3 regions of the Paenibacillus hebaui genome follow, and region 3 is predicted to be linked to each of the others. Evidence: riboswitches for the same ligand, from Rfam matches in the RefSeq annotation. Region 3 holds a riboswitch; each other region holds the start of a gene.
What was found. A riboswitch is a leader RNA that binds a small molecule or an ion and turns the genes downstream of it on or off. The one in region 3 is predicted to bind cyclic di-AMP.
Positions count from the first base shown of each region.

Region 1: linked by a shared signal. The riboswitch ahead of ACR32F_RS17905 (3D domain-containing protein) and the one ahead of ACR32F_RS10710 (C40 family peptidase) in region 3 are both predicted to bind cyclic di-AMP.
Region 2: linked by a shared signal. The riboswitch ahead of ACR32F_RS00530 (C40 family peptidase) and the one ahead of ACR32F_RS10710 (C40 family peptidase) in region 3 are both predicted to bind cyclic di-AMP.

Region 1 is NZ_CP196836.1:4,051,765-4,057,440, forward strand. It holds gene ACR32F_RS17880 (DUF4178 domain-containing protein) at 1-140, opposite strand, end outside; gene ACR32F_RS17885 (DUF350 domain-containing protein) at 164-565, opposite strand; gene ACR32F_RS17890 (PspA/IM30 family protein) at 662-1,333, opposite strand; gene ACR32F_RS17895 (hypothetical protein) at 1,454-1,798, opposite strand; gene ACR32F_RS17900 (polysaccharide deacetylase family protein) at 1,953-2,744, shown strand; gene ACR32F_RS17905 (3D domain-containing protein) at 2,956-3,633, opposite strand; cyclic di-AMP (ydaO/yuaA leader) riboswitch at 3,636-3,835, opposite strand; gene ACR32F_RS17910 (amino acid ABC transporter ATP-binding protein) at 4,104-4,826, opposite strand; gene ACR32F_RS17915 (ABC transporter substrate-binding protein/permease) at 4,813-5,676, opposite strand, start outside.
Region 2 is NZ_CP196836.1:109,476-115,151, reverse strand. It holds gene ACR32F_RS00545 (YwhD family protein) at 1-118, opposite strand, end outside; gene ACR32F_RS00540 (M1 family metallopeptidase) at 220-2,211, shown strand; gene ACR32F_RS00535 (hypothetical protein) at 2,222-3,064, shown strand; cyclic di-AMP (ydaO/yuaA leader) riboswitch at 3,317-3,454, shown strand; gene ACR32F_RS00530 (C40 family peptidase) at 3,458-3,928, shown strand; gene ACR32F_RS00525 (GNAT family N-acetyltransferase) at 4,322-4,816, shown strand; gene ACR32F_RS00520 (c-type cytochrome) at 4,966-5,322, shown strand; gene rbsK (ribokinase) at 5,584-5,676, opposite strand, start outside.
Region 3 is NZ_CP196836.1:2,316,621-2,322,296, reverse strand. It holds gene ACR32F_RS10725 (carbohydrate-binding protein) at 1-973, shown strand, start outside; tRNA gene ACR32F_RS10720 (tRNA-Leu) at 1,082-1,165, opposite strand; gene pelA (pectate lyase) at 1,346-2,305, opposite strand; cyclic di-AMP (ydaO/yuaA leader) riboswitch at 2,716-2,847, shown strand; gene ACR32F_RS10710 (C40 family peptidase) at 2,854-3,318, shown strand; gene ACR32F_RS10705 (carboxymuconolactone decarboxylase family protein) at 3,424-3,753, opposite strand; gene ACR32F_RS10700 (hypothetical protein) at 3,893-4,111, opposite strand; gene ACR32F_RS10695 (hypothetical protein) at 4,232-4,561, opposite strand; gene ACR32F_RS10690 (xanthine phosphoribosyltransferase) at 4,659-5,240, opposite strand; gene ACR32F_RS10685 (YkvI family membrane protein) at 5,445-5,676, shown strand, end outside.

The DNA.
Region 1 (5,676 bases), 1.7 Mb from region 3:
TTTTGTACCCGACCAACGACTTCATAAGTTACCAGAGAAACCTCACAGATATCACCAGGTGCAAGCTGAAGCATAGTTTTCTCTGCCTGCGGCGGTTCGGGTTTCGTTAGTATTCCTTTAATTCGTTTCCATACACTCATACCGATTACTCCTGTTCTTTATCTTATAAACAAGCTGCAATGATTAATGCGCCCACGATGTGAAGTGCACCAGAGAACAAACCGTATCCTGTTTTTCCCTGCTGAATGCCCGTATCCAGATCCAGGTTGGCCCATCTGCGGATGATAAAGTGAACAACACTCTCCAAAATCAGCAAAATGATAAATGAAACGACGGACACCAGTAATGCTTCTCCAAGATGACCCGCTGTCGAGATAGAGGTTGCCAATACATATCCCTGAGCAAACAGCTTCATAACCATACGTGTCGTAACGGCCATATTGCCTGCCTTCACTTCAGCAAAATCCTTATATTTCGTGAACAAAGAATCCACATACATCAAAACAAACAACAAAACCGAACCTGATAATGCCCAGACCAGCATTGCCAAAATGTTCAAATCCATTTACATAGCCCCCACATTTCAACATGAACCGCATTTAAAAGCGAAGGAGAAAGCCGGTCTCTCCTTCGCTGGTTAACCCTGATCAATTACAAGGTTCTAGTTCTTATTATCATACTGCTTCATCAACGCAGCCAATTCATCCTCAACTGCCTGGTCTTTACCCATCTTCTCGAACTCTTCATCCAACGATTTCCCTTTGGATGACATTTCGTTGCTTGCCTCAGCTTGAGCTTCCATCTGCATCATTTTTTCTTCCATGCGCTTCATACCAGCACTAGCTGTATCGGAGCCGAATCCGCTCAGTGCCTTGTTGATTTCAGTTTGTGCTTTTGCTGCGTTATAACGCGCAACCAATGTTTCACGTTTATTTTTCATCTGGTTCAACTGTTTGCGCATTTCGTCCAGCTTACTGCGCAGGTTATCAGCAGATGCCTTGTTCTGGTCATAGCTTGTTTTGTACTCGGTCATCTTCTCTTCAGCGACCTTCTTCTCTTCCAATGCCCGACGAGCAAGCTCCAGGTTCTGTGCACGCGCAGCTGTGTGTGCTTGCTCTTCACGCTTCTTCACGAGAGCTTCCTGTTCTTCGAACAGTTGCTTGAATTTCTTCTCAATGGCAATCTGAGCAGCAACAGCTTTCTCCGCATCTTCTAGATCTTCATGCATATCACGGATATATTGATCGGTCATCTTGATCGGATCTTCTGCCTTGTCAATAATGGAATTAATGTTAGACATGGTTAAGTCACGCAATCGTTTGAAAATGGACATTATGGAATTCCTCCTAGTCGATAGTACATCCTTGTATATAATCATACATACGTAGGAAGTTGCCTCTCGTTTCAATTTTAACAAAAAAAATCATGAAAGACGATTATCCCCCTTATGGAACTATTGAACAGGCCGATCGGTTTTGTTCAAATGCTCATCGAGCAACTTCTCTGCAGTCTGCACAATCTCATCAATCTGCATTCGTGTAATTGTATCAAAATGAATACCCATAATAACGGTCACTGTTACCTGCAAGTGAGCCGCTGCCTTGCGAGCAAGACGTTCACACAGCTCTTGTTCTTTGTGCCCTGGAATTTGAACCGTAGCCCCACTCACTCGATCACGATCGGAGTAAAATGTCGCAACCGCTCCGATATGCGATTTTCCTCCAGTCACCAGAAAAACCTTATCTTCTCCAGCTTCAATTACCTGCAAACGAACGGATTTCAAGTCATATGTATTCATCTAATCCACCTATCCTTTTTTATATATGATATCTATGGTGGAATTATCGCTGGGATTGAAAAAATGAGCAATGAAACATCTCACAGCACGCATATTCGTTGGATTCTTCGGGCATACCATAGAGAACGCAAACTGGGAAAAGGAGGCCGCTATCATGCGTGTACGCCTCATTATGTTATCGGTCATAATTATTCTTCTTGGAGGGAGTTATTCTCCTGCTTTGTTATGGGCTGCTTCAAGCCTGCAAAGTGAACCCGCTTCGAATTCCAATTCTTCACAAGAAGAACAGCTGACACTTGGACAGCTCCGACAAAAATATGCTGATACATTCAAAACCAATGGTCCCTCTACGAAACAGGTCGCACTGACGTTTGATGATGTCCCTGATCCACGGTTCACCCCGCAGGTTCTGGATATTTTGAAGAAATATAAGGTAAGAGCTACTTTTTTCATTGTGGGAAGCCGTGCAGAGAAACACCCGGATCTGGTGAAACGCATGGTGAAGGAAGGACATATCGTAGGCAATCACAGTTATAATCATCCCGAGTTCAGCAAGCTGACCATGAATGCATTTCGTAAACAAATCCTACATACAGGAGATATCATTCGCAATCTAACAGGTTACACGCCCAAGATGATTCGCCCACCCTATGGGGACATTAATGAACAACAGCTGCAATGGGCTGCCAGACAACATTACAGCATTGTGAACTGGAACGTTGATTCACTAGATTGGAAAGGTCTTTCCAAAGACAAGGTGAAAGAAAACATCCTATCCGCCGTGAAACCCGGTTCAATCGTTCTGCAACATGCAGGAGGCGGTGTGGGATCGAATCTGAGCGGTACAATTGAGGCACTTCCTGAAATCATTGAGGAGTTGCGTAACCACGGGTATGATCTGGTAACCTTGGACGAAATGTTGGGGCTGCCAAAGGGCAAGAATTAGAAAGCTTCCTTTACGGGTATCCTCGCATGGATCAGCACTAGAAGCAGGTGTGTACTGACGGATAATAACATCACTCGTTCAGATTCTACTGCGTCCTTCGGCTCTTTCAGCTTCGCTGCCATCGGGTATAAAAAAGGTGTCCGTCAATCACTTTAACCGTGACCGATGGACACCTTTTTTTTCTTGGATGGATGCAAGACCTATCTCTGTGTTATTTCAAAATATACAACTCTACATTCTGGAAGCCAAATGTGCTCACAGACTGTTTACTTCCAGGGATAAAGATATCAATCCGATGGCCTTTGATAGCGCCTCCCACATCACGTGCTGTGGCTACAAATGCCTGTTTCGGCAGTCCGGGATGACTATGACCTGTCACCAGCACTTTAGTACCCAGTGGAATTACAGATGGATCTACTGCGATCGTGCCCAATTCTAGTGCATTACCGAAGTAATCCACCGCACCCCATCCCCCGTTTTCGGATGCATCTGCAGAGTATGCCGTTGCTTTCACATCCACTGCCTTGCTGTAATCGAACGTTTTCCCCCAGGCTTGAACGACCTTGTTATCTGCGTTGACATCCAGACTTGCTGTCGTGACTGTTTTGGCCTGTGATTTAGCCTCAGGAGCCGCAGCAGCTGCAGATACCGTGTTTGCTTTGCCAGGAATCGTAATTTTTACACCACCATAAATGTTGTAAGGCGAAATGTCATTATTAGCTTTTATAAGTGTGTTAAGTGCTACTCCATATGTCTTCGATAAGGTGTAGAAGGTATCCCCTTCTTTGGCCACATGAACTGAATCTGCGTGAGCCGGAACGGCTTGAATGAGCATTACTGCGGTCAGCAATGCTGTTGCTGTTTTGGCTATACGTTTCTTGTTAATCATGGTCTTCCTCCCTCATTATGCCTGCGAAGTTAGTTGTCGGATTCGGATAGAGGAGACCCACCCTATAGGTACTAAATCACATTCCATACGTTATGTACGACCTAATTCACCCCAAGCAGCGTGCTATAGATCTTCCCCTGCACAATCTGCATCGTTACATCCTCCACACTTCCCACTCTGAAAGTTTCGGCAGGAACAATATATCACAATATTGTAACCTATAGTTGTAGTAAATGTTACCAAATACGTGTACAGCGTTTAATCCATGTGGATTAAATAAAGGTTTTTCAAGAAATTGTCTATAAAAAATGATTAATATCGGTAACAAAAACGTTACTTTTTATGTAAATTCATTCTTATGCTACCCATAAAAAAGAGCCTTACCGACTTGAAGTCAGTAAAGGCTCTTTTTTGATACTATCTCAAGCAATGCATATACCAAAATGGCATGAGTAATCGTAACAAATTAATTAAAGCACTTTGGCAAGGAAGTCACGTGTACGTGCATGTTTGGGTTGACCAAACACTTCTGCCGGTGTTCCCTCTTCAACAATAACTCCGCCATCCATGAACAAGATACGGTCACCCACTTCACGAGCAAAACCCATCTCATGCGTTACGATAACCATCGTCATACCGCCTTCAGCAAGCCGTTTCATGACATCGAGCACTTCCCCGACCATCTCAGGGTCCAGCGCCGAGGTAGGTTCATCAAACAGCATTACATGTGGTTGCATGGCAAGTGCCCGTGCAATGGCGATGCGCTGCTTCTGTCCACCAGACAGTTGATTCGGGAATGTATCCTTTTTATCAGATAAGCCAACCGTTTTTAGCAGGTCCGCTGCAATTTGGTCCGCTTCCTGTGACGATTGTTTTTTCACTTTAATAGGAGCAATCGTGATGTTCTGCTGCACCGTTTTGTGCGGGAACAGATTGAAATGTTGGAACACCATCCCCATTTTTTCACGCGTTGCATTAATATTGTGTTTCGGGTCCGTGATCGACACGCCTTCGAAATCAATTTCACCTGAAGTAGGCTGCTCCAGCAGATTCAGACAGCGCAGGAAGGTACTTTTTCCCGATCCAGATGGACCGATGACCACAACAACCTCGCCTTTGCCGATTGTAACGTTAATGCCCTTAAGCACATCGTTGTTTCCATAAGATTTGTGTAATTGTCTAACGTCTATCACTTGCACTCAACTTCCTTTCCAATCGACCGAGCAGCTTGGACAATATGAATGTCAACACAAAGTAGATCGCTGCCGCAATAAGGAATGGATTCATTCCCTGGTACGTAATGTTTTTGACTACACTTGCCTGGTACATGATATCCACCATACCGATAACCGAAATAATGGAGGATTCCTTGATGATGGTCACGAACTCATTACCAATTGCCGGCAATACGGCTTTGAAAGCTTGTGGAAGCACGATATATCGCATTGCCGCGCCTCTCCCCATACCCAGAGAACGAGCCGCCTCCAATTGACCTCGATCCACACCTTGTATACCTGCACGGAAAATCTCCGCCAGATAGGCACCGCTATTAATGGAAAGTGTCATAATACCAGCCTGTAGAGCAGAGAAATTAATACCAAAGGTCAAGGAAACACCATAGTAGATAATCATTAATTGCACCAGCATTGGTGTACCCCGAATGACCTCAACATAGGCTGTTCCAATCCAGCGCAGAATGGCCACGTCATGCAGACGGAACAAACAGATGATCAAACCGATAATAACCCCGAAGAGTACGCCAAGTGCAGATAATAACAATGTGTAGCCTACGCCCGTTGCGTAGAAACTTTTGTATTGCCAGAAGATTTCAAAAATGTTCTGATTTTTGTCCAGCCTGTCCGCATTCAACTGGCTCGCTTCCGTAACCATTTGCTCGATTTTATTCTCGCTTTTCAGTCGTTCAAGCGTTCCGTTGACAGCAATCAGCAGCTCCGTATTACCTTTGCGAATACCGATTGCAGCTTCCACCTGTTCTTCATCAGGAACAGCAGGAGCCAGTCCAATGATATCGTCCAGATAACC
Region 2 (5,676 bases), 2.2 Mb from region 3:
TAACCGGTGAAAGGTTGTTCAGATCAATGGAGCCTGCACCGAAACCTTTGTGTTTGCTTTTTGCACTAACGATATTCAAGGCAATCTGTTTTTTGCCGTTTTGCTCGTTTTGGTCCATATTTATAGCCTCCAAGGGTTGATACAAATATTTTAACTAATAATCGTCCCAATGCAAACATATACATGCTGTAGATGCTTGTCAACGGGAGGTATTAAACGATGATTCCACGACGCGCCAAAAGCTGGCTCACCGCAATTATAGCCCTGTGTATACTTACCGGAGGGATCTGGCTAGCTCTGGGTTCCACACGCTCTACTCCATCCGATCTACCTGCGCTCGCACCGGAATCGGGCAAGCCTCCAGCAAAGGTAAAAATCCCAGCACCTCCAGAAAGTGTACAAATACCTACTGCTGAAGTGTACAGCAACCGTGTAGTGGAGTACCACATGGATGTGAAGCTGGTGGACGAGAATGTACTCCAAGGTACCCAGACAATAACCTGGACACATCCAGGCAAGAAAACCGTCAGTGAGCTGTATTTTCACCTGTATCCCAATGCCTTCTCCTCTGCAGACACCACTTTTATGAAAGAATCTGGTGGGAAACTCCGCGGTGATGTCATGCCCACGAACGGTTACGGTTCCATGAACATTACAGAAATGAAAACAGAGGACGGGCTTTCTCTCTTGCACCGGATGCAGTATGTGCAACCGGATGACGGAAATATAAAAGATACCACCCTAATCAAGGTGCGGCTGCCCAAACCCGTCAAAGGCGGCGAAAGCATCACACTACGCACCCGATTTGAGGTCAACCTCCCCAAAATCTTTGCCCGCATGGGAACGGCGGATGATTTTGTAATGGCAGGTCAATGGTTTCCCAAACTTAGCGCATACGAACCCAAAGGCACGCGAGGACGGACAGCCGAGGGATGGAATTTGCATCAGTATCACGGAAATTCGGAGTTTTACGCCGATTTTGGTATCTATAGTGTGCGTATTCGGGTACCCGAAACATACAAAGTAGCCGCTACCGGATTCCCGACCCAGCCCGCCGCGGTGAAGAACGGCGAGAAAATCTATCAATTCTATGCCGATGATGTCCATGACTTTGCCTGGGCAGCCTCTCCTGATTTTGTATATGCCGAGGAACCCTTCTCCGCTCCCAATGTGCCAGGTGTAAGAATCAAACTGTATCTAGATCCCGCCCATCAGGATCTGAAGGAACGTTATTTCTATGCCGCCAAGGCAGCACTGACGAATTATAGCAAGTGGTTCGGTCCTTATCCTTACTCTACATTGTCCATCGTTGTGCCACCCAAAGCCGGCAATGGCGCCGGAGGTATGGAATATCCCACCCTGGTCACAGCCTTTGGGGCTGATGATGCCACTCCAGGCTATGACTTGGAACGTACAGTGGTCCATGAGATTGGACATCAATACTTCTATGGCATGTTAGCGAGCAATGAATTCGAAGAGGCTTGGCTGGATGAAGGATTCACCTCGTATGCAGAAGACAAATTAATGGAAAAGGAATACGGGCTCATCCCGAACCTGCCTGTGCAATCAGGTCTCATTACATCTCCTGCTTCACTCACACAAGAGTCCTGGAAGTATGATTCACAGAATCATTATGCGGCCAACGTCTACACTCGAGGCAAACTCGTATTGCTTGGGATCGAACAGCAAGTGGGTGCAAAAACGATGGAGCGCATCCTCTCTACCTATGTGAAGAAATATCGTTTCAAACATCCCACTTCCGCCGATTTCCAAAAGGTCGTGGAGCAAGTGACCCGCACATCCTGGTCCGATTATTTTGATCAATATGTGTATGGCAGCGGCATGACTGACTTTGCAGTGGAGAAGATTACGGTTACTCCTACCCATAAGGACAGCCAAACATTGTACGAGTCATCGGTCACGTTGGTGAAAAAAGGCAGTGATTACACGAAGGTGCCTGTTCGCATTGTTTTTGAAGATGGGCATATCCTTACCAAAGAATGGGACGGTAGCGAGAAGCGCATTACCTACAAATTGACACATACTTCTCCCGTTTCCTGGGCTATGACAGATCCATTATATACCATCGTGTTAGAGAATCGTCATATAAACAATTTTCTAAAAGCCGGACTGGATGAACCAACCCAATCTCGTTGGAGCATGAGCGCAACCAAAATTATAGAAGCCATATTCGGAAGTCTGTCATGGTGAGGTGGAGACAGTGAAAGCGAAAATACGTGAAGGCTGGTTTCTCGTTCGTCAGCATATGTTCATTGCAGCACTTATATTTCTCTATCAATTAATATGGGGGTATTTCCTCTATAGAATGGTAAAGTCGGCTGTTGTTCCGCTTCTCCTGCGTTATCCTGACCCTGATGCCGGGGAGCTGAGTACCCTTTTATTCAAAATGGAAAGCCAACTCAGCCTGTCAACGAATCCCGAGGTACATCGCTATCTGTGGATTCTAGGGGCCATGCTGCTGCTTCGCATGCTGATCAGCCCCCTGATTCAGGCGGGATTGTTGTACTCACTCCAACACTTTAATCATACAGAAGAACGAATTCCTTTTGTTCGTGGTATCCAAAATCTATGGAAACCGATGCTCCTGCTGCACGCTATCCGAACATTATTGTTGCTACTGCCGGCCTACTGGCTTGTACCAAAACTCTATTCCATCTTTATGGATGGTTTTCATTCCCTCCAGCTACTCTTGCCTGGTATCCCTTACGTTGCTGGGTGGATCGTATACGGGTGGGTGATCCATCATGCCCTGCTCTACATGCAGTTTGGTGTCTCGGCCCCTGACGGAGAAGGTGGAGTGCGTGGTACGTTTCAGGCACTATGGATCGCATTACGTCATGTCTTCACTCTAATCGGTATTGCTATGCTTCTAGGTGGACTTCACCTGCTGGTCTTTGGTGCGTTTACTTCAGCTTCATGGTTAGTAACTGGCTTAACTGGTCTTATACTACAACAAACGTATCCACTTGCCAGATGCCTACTGAGCCTATGGAAAATATGTGCTCATTTCCGGTTATGGCAGTCTAAGTCGGTCAAAGGTTAACATGAACGGTTAAAAAATGGTTACCATTCTATGTAAAGTTACGTTCATTAAACGCTGCTATACAAGCAAACCTCGACCTTTCCCCGTCAAAGGTCGAGGTTTTTTTTGCTAATTTTGTTGCTAAACGTTGCCAAAGCAGCACACCTCTGTTACAATAATCGCAGTGAGTTTTTAGTAACAACTTTGTAATCTTTACATTCATATTTGTAACTACTTAAAATTTAATCGTCATTTCTTGATTTCGCAGGTGCATAACTAGCATAGCCAAATTCCTGGCACCTGGGAAGCGGGGGAACCAGTTATGGGTGAATTGATCTTGCAACAGAGGGATCATAGGGGACCTTCAACCGAATCCTTAAGCTAACCTCGCAGGCATTGGAAGGGGTATATCTCTTGTTAAAAAAGAAATTAACCGCAGCTGTACTTAGTATAACATTCGCACTATCGCTTGGTGCAGGTAGCGCATTCGCAGATTCAAAGATGGACCAAGTAATCGATTCAGCTAAGGGTACTACATATAAAAGCGGAGGAACAACGCTTGACGGTTTTGACTGCTCTGGGTTCACACGGTATGTATTTGACAAGCTGGGCATTGATTTGGCACGCCAATCCAGTTCCCAATTTGACATGGGCGACTCCGTGTCTCGTATGGAAATGAGACCGGGTGATTTGGTATTCTTCAACACAACAGGCAAAGGAGTCTCGCATGTAGGGATCTTCGTAGGAGATGGGAAGTTCGCACACTCTTCTTCTTCCAAAGGGGTTACGATCAGTGCTTTGAGTGAGAACTACTGGGCTAACCGCTATGTTGGCGCTAAACGGATTATGAGCACGGACGCATATGAATCAGTAGCCCTCGACTAGGGGTAAGCTGAGTAACATCATGCTGTAACCAATAACTATACTGTAACGAAGCATAACAGCACCGCCCGGTACATTCTTCGCAGGAATGTATCCGGCGGTTTTTTTGTGCTTCCATTCCTGATCAACTACATCAATTATGCTATAAACACCACTGCACTTGATCAGTCATTTGGTGCTTTATCGTCCGTGCCCTTATGATATTTTTACCCATCCTACTATAATATAAACGGAATTAACGGAACTTTTGTTTCACTTTTTTTCACTGAAATGAAAACTTGCCAAATGAATGCCTCTTTTGTAGAGTAAAAACAGGTCTAGCTATGGAATGACATATCGGATGAACGAATATAGATCATGAACAGCCTGTTCACAATGAGAGGAGCGTACAGTTGTATGGATGAAGCCCCTGTGACGTTTCACGTTGTGCCCATGCAAGAAGAACATGCGGAGCAAATCTGCAATTGGCAGTATGATCCGCCTTATAATATGTATAACTGGCTACCCTGGGAGCAAATGAAGGCACTCGAAGTTGAATTTGGGGATGCCCGGCTGCGGGATGAACAATATGCCGTGGTACTGGGAGAAGATCATCAGATCTGCGGATTCGCTCAGTATTTTCCACTGGGAGGTGTGACCCGCATTGGACTTGGCATGCATCCCGAACGCTGTGGTCATGGTCAGGGGGCGGCTTTTGTATCGGCTATTGTGAAGGAAGCCATTCGCCGGAATCCTGCGGACGAAATTGATCTGGAAGTGTTAACCTGGAATGATCGGGCCATTCGTGTTTATCACAATGCTGGATTTGTCACACAGGATACATACGAACGACAAACACCGAGTGGGCTACAATGTTTTTACTGCATGGTCTATGAAGGTCCACGCGCATAAAATGGGCCATGAAATCGCCGAAAAGTCCCCGGTTATGTGATTCGTTCAAAAAATTACCACAAAATGCTATGATGTGGCTACAGGTTCCGTTATAATGATAGGGATAGTTTCAGGTTAGATGATCTTTCATTCTGGAGGGGACTTAAGGGATGCACAAGTGGATCATGAGCGGGGTATTTTTTGCAGCGTGCGCTTTAGCTATTGTACTAATGTTTACGCTTCCAGGGAAAGAGGAGGTTGCAGAGGAAGCGAAACCGACGATGCCGCAAGTTGCATTGGATGCAGGACAGGCTGAAGCACTGGTCAAGGCCAATTGTATTTCCTGTCACGGGGATCAGCTTCAGGGGGGCGTAGGCCCTAGTCTGCAGAAAATTGGAAGTCAGGACGACGTGGAGAAGATATACTCCACGATCATCAAAGGTAAAGGCAGCATGCCATCCTTTAAGGGCAAGCTGAAAGAAGAAGAAATTGCTAATGTCGCCATGTGGTTAGCTGAGAAGAAATAATTCGAGGCTATCATGTGTACTCCGAAGTAACTCAACGTTGAACGTATAAAGTAGCTGAAGTATTCGGAGTTAAATAATGACCGTTCACAGAAAGAGGCTCTTATTCCCCTGCCGGGAGAGTAAGAGCCTCTTTCTATATAATATATTCACATAATCAACGCGCAGGATACTCAGGAGTTTCCCTGAATGATCCATGGCCAATCCGTGATGTGCTGTTATACACTGCTAGTCCTGTGGTTCCATTCCTGAACAGCTAGAGAATTACTGTCCTTTTGCCTTCTGTTCGGCAAGAAAGGCCTGCACTTCATGTGCGGACGGCATCCCGGACTGGGCGCCGAGCTTTGTCACGGATAA
Region 3 (5,676 bases):
CCAGATCAAAGATTTCGCTTACCCGCTCTTCAAGCAAAAAGGAGCCGGTAAAGAACTCTGGATGACAGAAGTATACTATCCGAATAGTGACAATAACTCAGCAGACCGCTGGCCAGAGGCACTGGACGTATCCTATCACATGCACAGCGCAATGGTTGAGGGCGATTTCCAGGCCTATGTATGGTGGTACATCCGCAGACAGTATGGTCCGATGAAAGAGGACGGAACGATTAGCAAACGCGGTTATAATATGGCGCATTTCTCCAAATTTGTACGTCCAGGCTATGTAAGGGTGGATGCAACTAAGAACCCGGATACCAATACATTTATTTCGGCATACAAGGGTGATAACAAGGTTGTAATCGTGGCAATCAACCGTGGCACTTCGTCAGCAAATCAGAAGTTTGTGCTGCAAAACGGCAATGCCTCTACCGTCTCCTCCTGGATGACGGATGCCAGTCGAAATCTGCAATCAGGCTCACCAATCAATGTATCCAATGGCGCCTTTACAGCTCAGCTTCCAGCCCAAAGTGTCACCACGTTTGTAGCCAGTTTAGGTGGTGGCAGTGGTGGTAATCCTGGTAGCGGTACCACATATGAAGCAGAGACAGGAACCACACTCACTGATGCAGTAATTGAAACGATTAATTCCGGTTACACTGGCTCCGGGTATGTTAATTTCAACGGCTCGACTAACTCCGCAATTCAGTGGAATGCCATCAATAATGCTGTAAGCGGAACCAAAAATGTAAAGTTTCGCTATGCCTTGGAAAGCGGGACCCGTAATCTCGATGTTTTCGTAAACGGAACCAAAGTGATCAGCAATACCCCCTTCTCAGCAACGGGAGGTTGGTCCACCTGGGTAGAAAAAACGATTCAAGTGCCCATGAACGCGAATACCAATACCATTAAAGTGGTAACGACCGGCACAGAGGGGCCAAATATCGATCGTATCCATGTATCGGCTCAGTAATCGTAACCAACAAAGTTGGGACGATATAACAGAAGAATTACATTTCATGTTATCAACACAAAAAAGGTTCCCCGAAGGCGTTAGCCTAACAAGGAACCTTTTATTGGATGCGGTCGAGAGGACTCGAACCTCCACGGGGGTTAGCCCACACGGACCTGAACCGTGCGCGTCTGCCAATTCCGCCACGACCGCATATTGTATATCTCCGACATTATGTATCTCGGCGACAAGAAATAATATATCATGTGGGATACAGCATGTCAATACTCAAAACAATATAATAAAACCCGAGCCAGACATTCATGTCCAGTTCGGGCTTCGCTTATAGCCAGCTATCGATGTACAATGTCAAGCCTCACGTTTGTTTAAATGTTACAGTTTGGAAGGCCAGTTGCCATACCATGCATAACCGCCTCTTCTTTCCTTATCAATATCACTTAATTTGTATCTAACAACCCCATCACGACCAATAAAGATCGGTTTATCTGTCCCCACTTCATAGAAGCGAGCCCAGATGGGTGCCGCTTTGGAATCAGCGACAATTTTGCTGTCTCCGTTTGCTCTTTCGTACTTGTATCCCGAAATCTTCACTTTGTTGAACCAAGCCTCTGCTCCTTTGATGGATGCCGTAATTTTGGCATTAGCAGGTCTGGTCTTCAGGAAATTAACAATCGTTACACTCTCACTAGCCGTCAGAGATGGTACTTCATAAATTCTTGCTCCTGCCGGTTGAAGGGAGCTGGAATCATGTTGTTGTCCCCACGCTGTCAACTTGCCACCTGAAACCACCTGTGTATTCAGGATAGCATCTACCCCTTTAGCAACTGAGTTGTTGCTTCGATTGGCAAGTGTGCTGTCGATAAACGAGAAGTCACCCTTGCGCGCTGCTACTTCATCCAGCATGTACATTACATTAATCATGGCATCGTCATTATAAGTAATGTGCTTGTGATATCCCGAGCTTTGGTAGACTTGAGGCCATCCGCCGTTCGAATACTGCATATTGATCAAAAAGTTGATTCCTTTGATCGCAGCAGCTGAGTAGCGCGGATCATTTGTCTTTTTGAATTCCTTAGCCAATCTTCTAATTTCTGAGTATGTAGCTTTATTGTCGATCGTGGACTTTGCCCATTCCCCGCTATTTTGACTGTAATCTTTTCTCCACCCTCCGTCAGCTCTCTGGTTCTTCAAAATATCAGAAAGACTGGCTGTAGTTCCGGAAGCATCAGCAGCAGACACGGTTCCAACAGGTTGGAATGCCACCCCAACAATAGATAGAACAAACGTGCATGCCAATACGAAAGATGCAAATCTCGCTTTAGGTTTTAACAATTCATTCACTCTCCCCAATTTTTTTTGATTACTACAAAATAAACCCCTTCCCTCCTCCTTTATTTATTTATCTAACCTTTAATATTTCTTTTTATCCAATATGTGGTATAGAATGAAGTTATCTTATGCAATAAAACGGATTTTGTCAATATTTGCAACAAAATGTAACAAAGCACTTGAATTGAACCTTTCGGGATCGTTTTAATCACAAAAGACAAACTTACTTATTTGTCCAATTGGATGACCGCTGAAACAATATTACTTTTTTGTCATCAAGCATATCTAGACGGCAACATCAATTCCACCTAAAAAGCTTGAATTCCTTTAACATTGAGGTGCTAAGAAGTTATTAATATAGGTTTGACATTTACGCATTTATGCAATATAGTGTCAAAAGGTTACAAAAACTTAATTATTCATTGCCGAGTTTCATGTTTGAAAACGGAGGAACCATTCTGGGTGAATTATTCTTGTACATAGGAAATATAGGGAACCTTCAACCGAACCCTTAGCTAACTCCGTAGGCATCGAAGGGAGAACAATAAATTTTGAAAAAGCTTATCATCTCTATTTTTGGAGCAGCAGTTCTATTCACATCCGGTGCAACAAGCACACAGGCAAGTAGTATTAACACCGTAGTTGACAACATGACTGGCATACCTTACAAATGGGGTGGTACTACTCTCGCCGGGTTTGATTGTTCAGGATTTATGAGATATATTTTCAACAAATATAGCATTGAGTTACCTCGTACTTCACAGCAGCAGGCCAAAGCAGGTACTCCAGTATCCAAGGCCAATCTTCGTACAGGTGATCTGGTATTTTTCAATACGATGGGCAACGGCGTTTCACACACTGGCGTATACATTGGTGGCGGACAATTTGCTCATGCATCAAGCAGCAAGGGTGTAAGCATCACCAAACTAGCGAATCCGTATTTCAACGATCGCTACGTAACTTCACGCCGGGTGACAGGACAATTTATGTATAACAAAATGCTCGGAAAAATATAGGTTTGGTCTGATATATTGCAAAGAGGAGGCTCCGGGTAAATCCGGAACCTCCTCTTTGTTTTGGGGCTTATGTTTACGAAACAGGTGTACTCTCGACTTCTATACTTAATGTAGCGCCTTTTGAACCCTCATGGCACCCTGAGACAGTGCATGTCCGCCTCCTACAGCTCCGGCCACAGCAACCGTCTCCATGATCTCCTGATCTGTAGCGCCCTTGGCACGGGCCTCTTCCACATGGTAGAACGTACATACCTCATTGTTCGCGAACAAGCCTATCCCGAGTGCAATCAGCTGTTTTGTCTTTGCATCAATGACTCCAGGCTGAAAACACTCTCCGGTAAACTCATGATAAGACTTCACTACACCAGGTAACACATCGCTCAATGCTCCAATCTGATCCTTGTAGGCATGAACTTTATCATTCATCAATGTCATAGCTTGCAGCACTTCCTCTCGACTATAGTTACAGAACGTCCTCACTGTACCTATCTTCTCTCCCGAGTGAATCATTTATGCCAAAACATCATGGTAATTCCAAGCATTGCTCGCATGGTCCCAGTAAAATCACAAGAGATTACTCACTAAGCGGGCTTTGGCGCGGCTCGCTGAACAGCTGATATCGGTAATGGCGATCCAGCTTAACAACACGCCGATTCTGACGGCGGATGAGTACCTGCTCGCCATCCCAGGCAACAACAATACCCGTTACATCGTTAGACTCCAGCTCGTCCCGCACCACTCTTACTTTTTCCCCCGATAAACGCAAGGTGTCCAATTCTGTATCACTAATCATGTCCATGGCTCCTATACTCCAAATTAATTTACAAAAAGAGACCTAAATGAAAAGTCATTTAGGTCTCACGTGACTGTATTGGACTGTCATGTCATTCGAAAATATGTCCCCGACTGAAAGTTACCGCTGCGCGTGCTCTTTGCTGTCGTTCTTCTCGAACCAAAAATCAAGCACTTTGGCGGACATCACACGTTCTTCAAGGTACGCAACTTGATGCGGTGTAAATTGTTCTTTCCAAGAGAAGGACAACTCTTCGCACAAGCCTACAATCGTCAGCAATTCTGACCAGGCAACATAGCGTTTGTACCAGAAAAATTGAGGATGTTCAATCATATAGGGATAAAGGTCATCGAATTCCGTATGTTTACAATCCAGGGCACGTTCAAAATGAACTTTCGATTTCGCCAGCTTATCAATAAAAAATTGTTCTGTTGCAGGTTGGTTCCCCATGGTGTTGCCTCCTCTCCCTAACATAACCCCATTATAAATGAAATCAGCGGTCATGCAAAGGCATAGTTCAAAAAATAGGCCTTATTCCTTTAAAATGTCACATTACGTTATCGTCGAATTGCACGGTTCCATCGTTCAGAGAACGTATACGTACCAAGGCTTCCACTGGAATACCCTGCTCACGAATGGTACGTGCTCCCGCTTGGAAACATTTCTCAACCACAACACCGAATCCGACCAATTCCGCACCCGAACGTTCAATAATTTTAATCACTCCACGAGCGGCATCCCCATTGGCAATGATATCATCAATGAACAAAATTCGGTCATTCTCATGAATGAACTCACGGGATACCATAATATCCGTTACGATCCCTTTGGTAAAGGATGGTACTCTTTCACAATAGGCATCGGGATCAGCCAAGAGTGTTTTTTTGCGACGGGCGAATACAAGCGGTACCCCAAGTTCATAAGCTGCGGCAAAAGCAACCGGAATTCCTGAAGATTCTACGGTTAACACCCGAGTTACCCCACTTTCACGAAAACGGGCAGCAAACTCGCGTCCCATTTCCATCGTCAATCCAGGGTCAATCTGGTGATTCAACAGGCCATCCAGCTTAAGCACCTGATCCGAGATGACGACACCCTCTTGTAAAATTCGTTGTTTCAATACTTCCATAATTTGACCTCCCCAGCCTATCCTATGAGGTAAAAGTATCATATATCTAGCTCTGAGTTCAAGCGAAATTGCCTGAGCACTGTTCTGACTATCTTTTTCAAGCCACTGCTCTCTATCGATTGTCATGACTTTCGTGGGTCAAGCATACCTTGTACCATGGTACCCGCATGTCCAAACTATACAGGGGCCTGAGAGGGGAAACATATGAGACAGACATTTCGGGTGCTGCAGATTGCATTTACATACATCGGAACGGTTGTCGGAGCCGGCTTCGCAACCGGACAGGAAATTTTGCAGTTTTTTACCCAGTATGGCAAATGGGCCACCATCACCATCGGCTTATCCACCATACTCTTTGTCTGGTTAGGTACCAAAATGATGCTGATTGCCCACGATACCGGTTCCCGCACCTATGAGGACCTCAACAAACACTTAT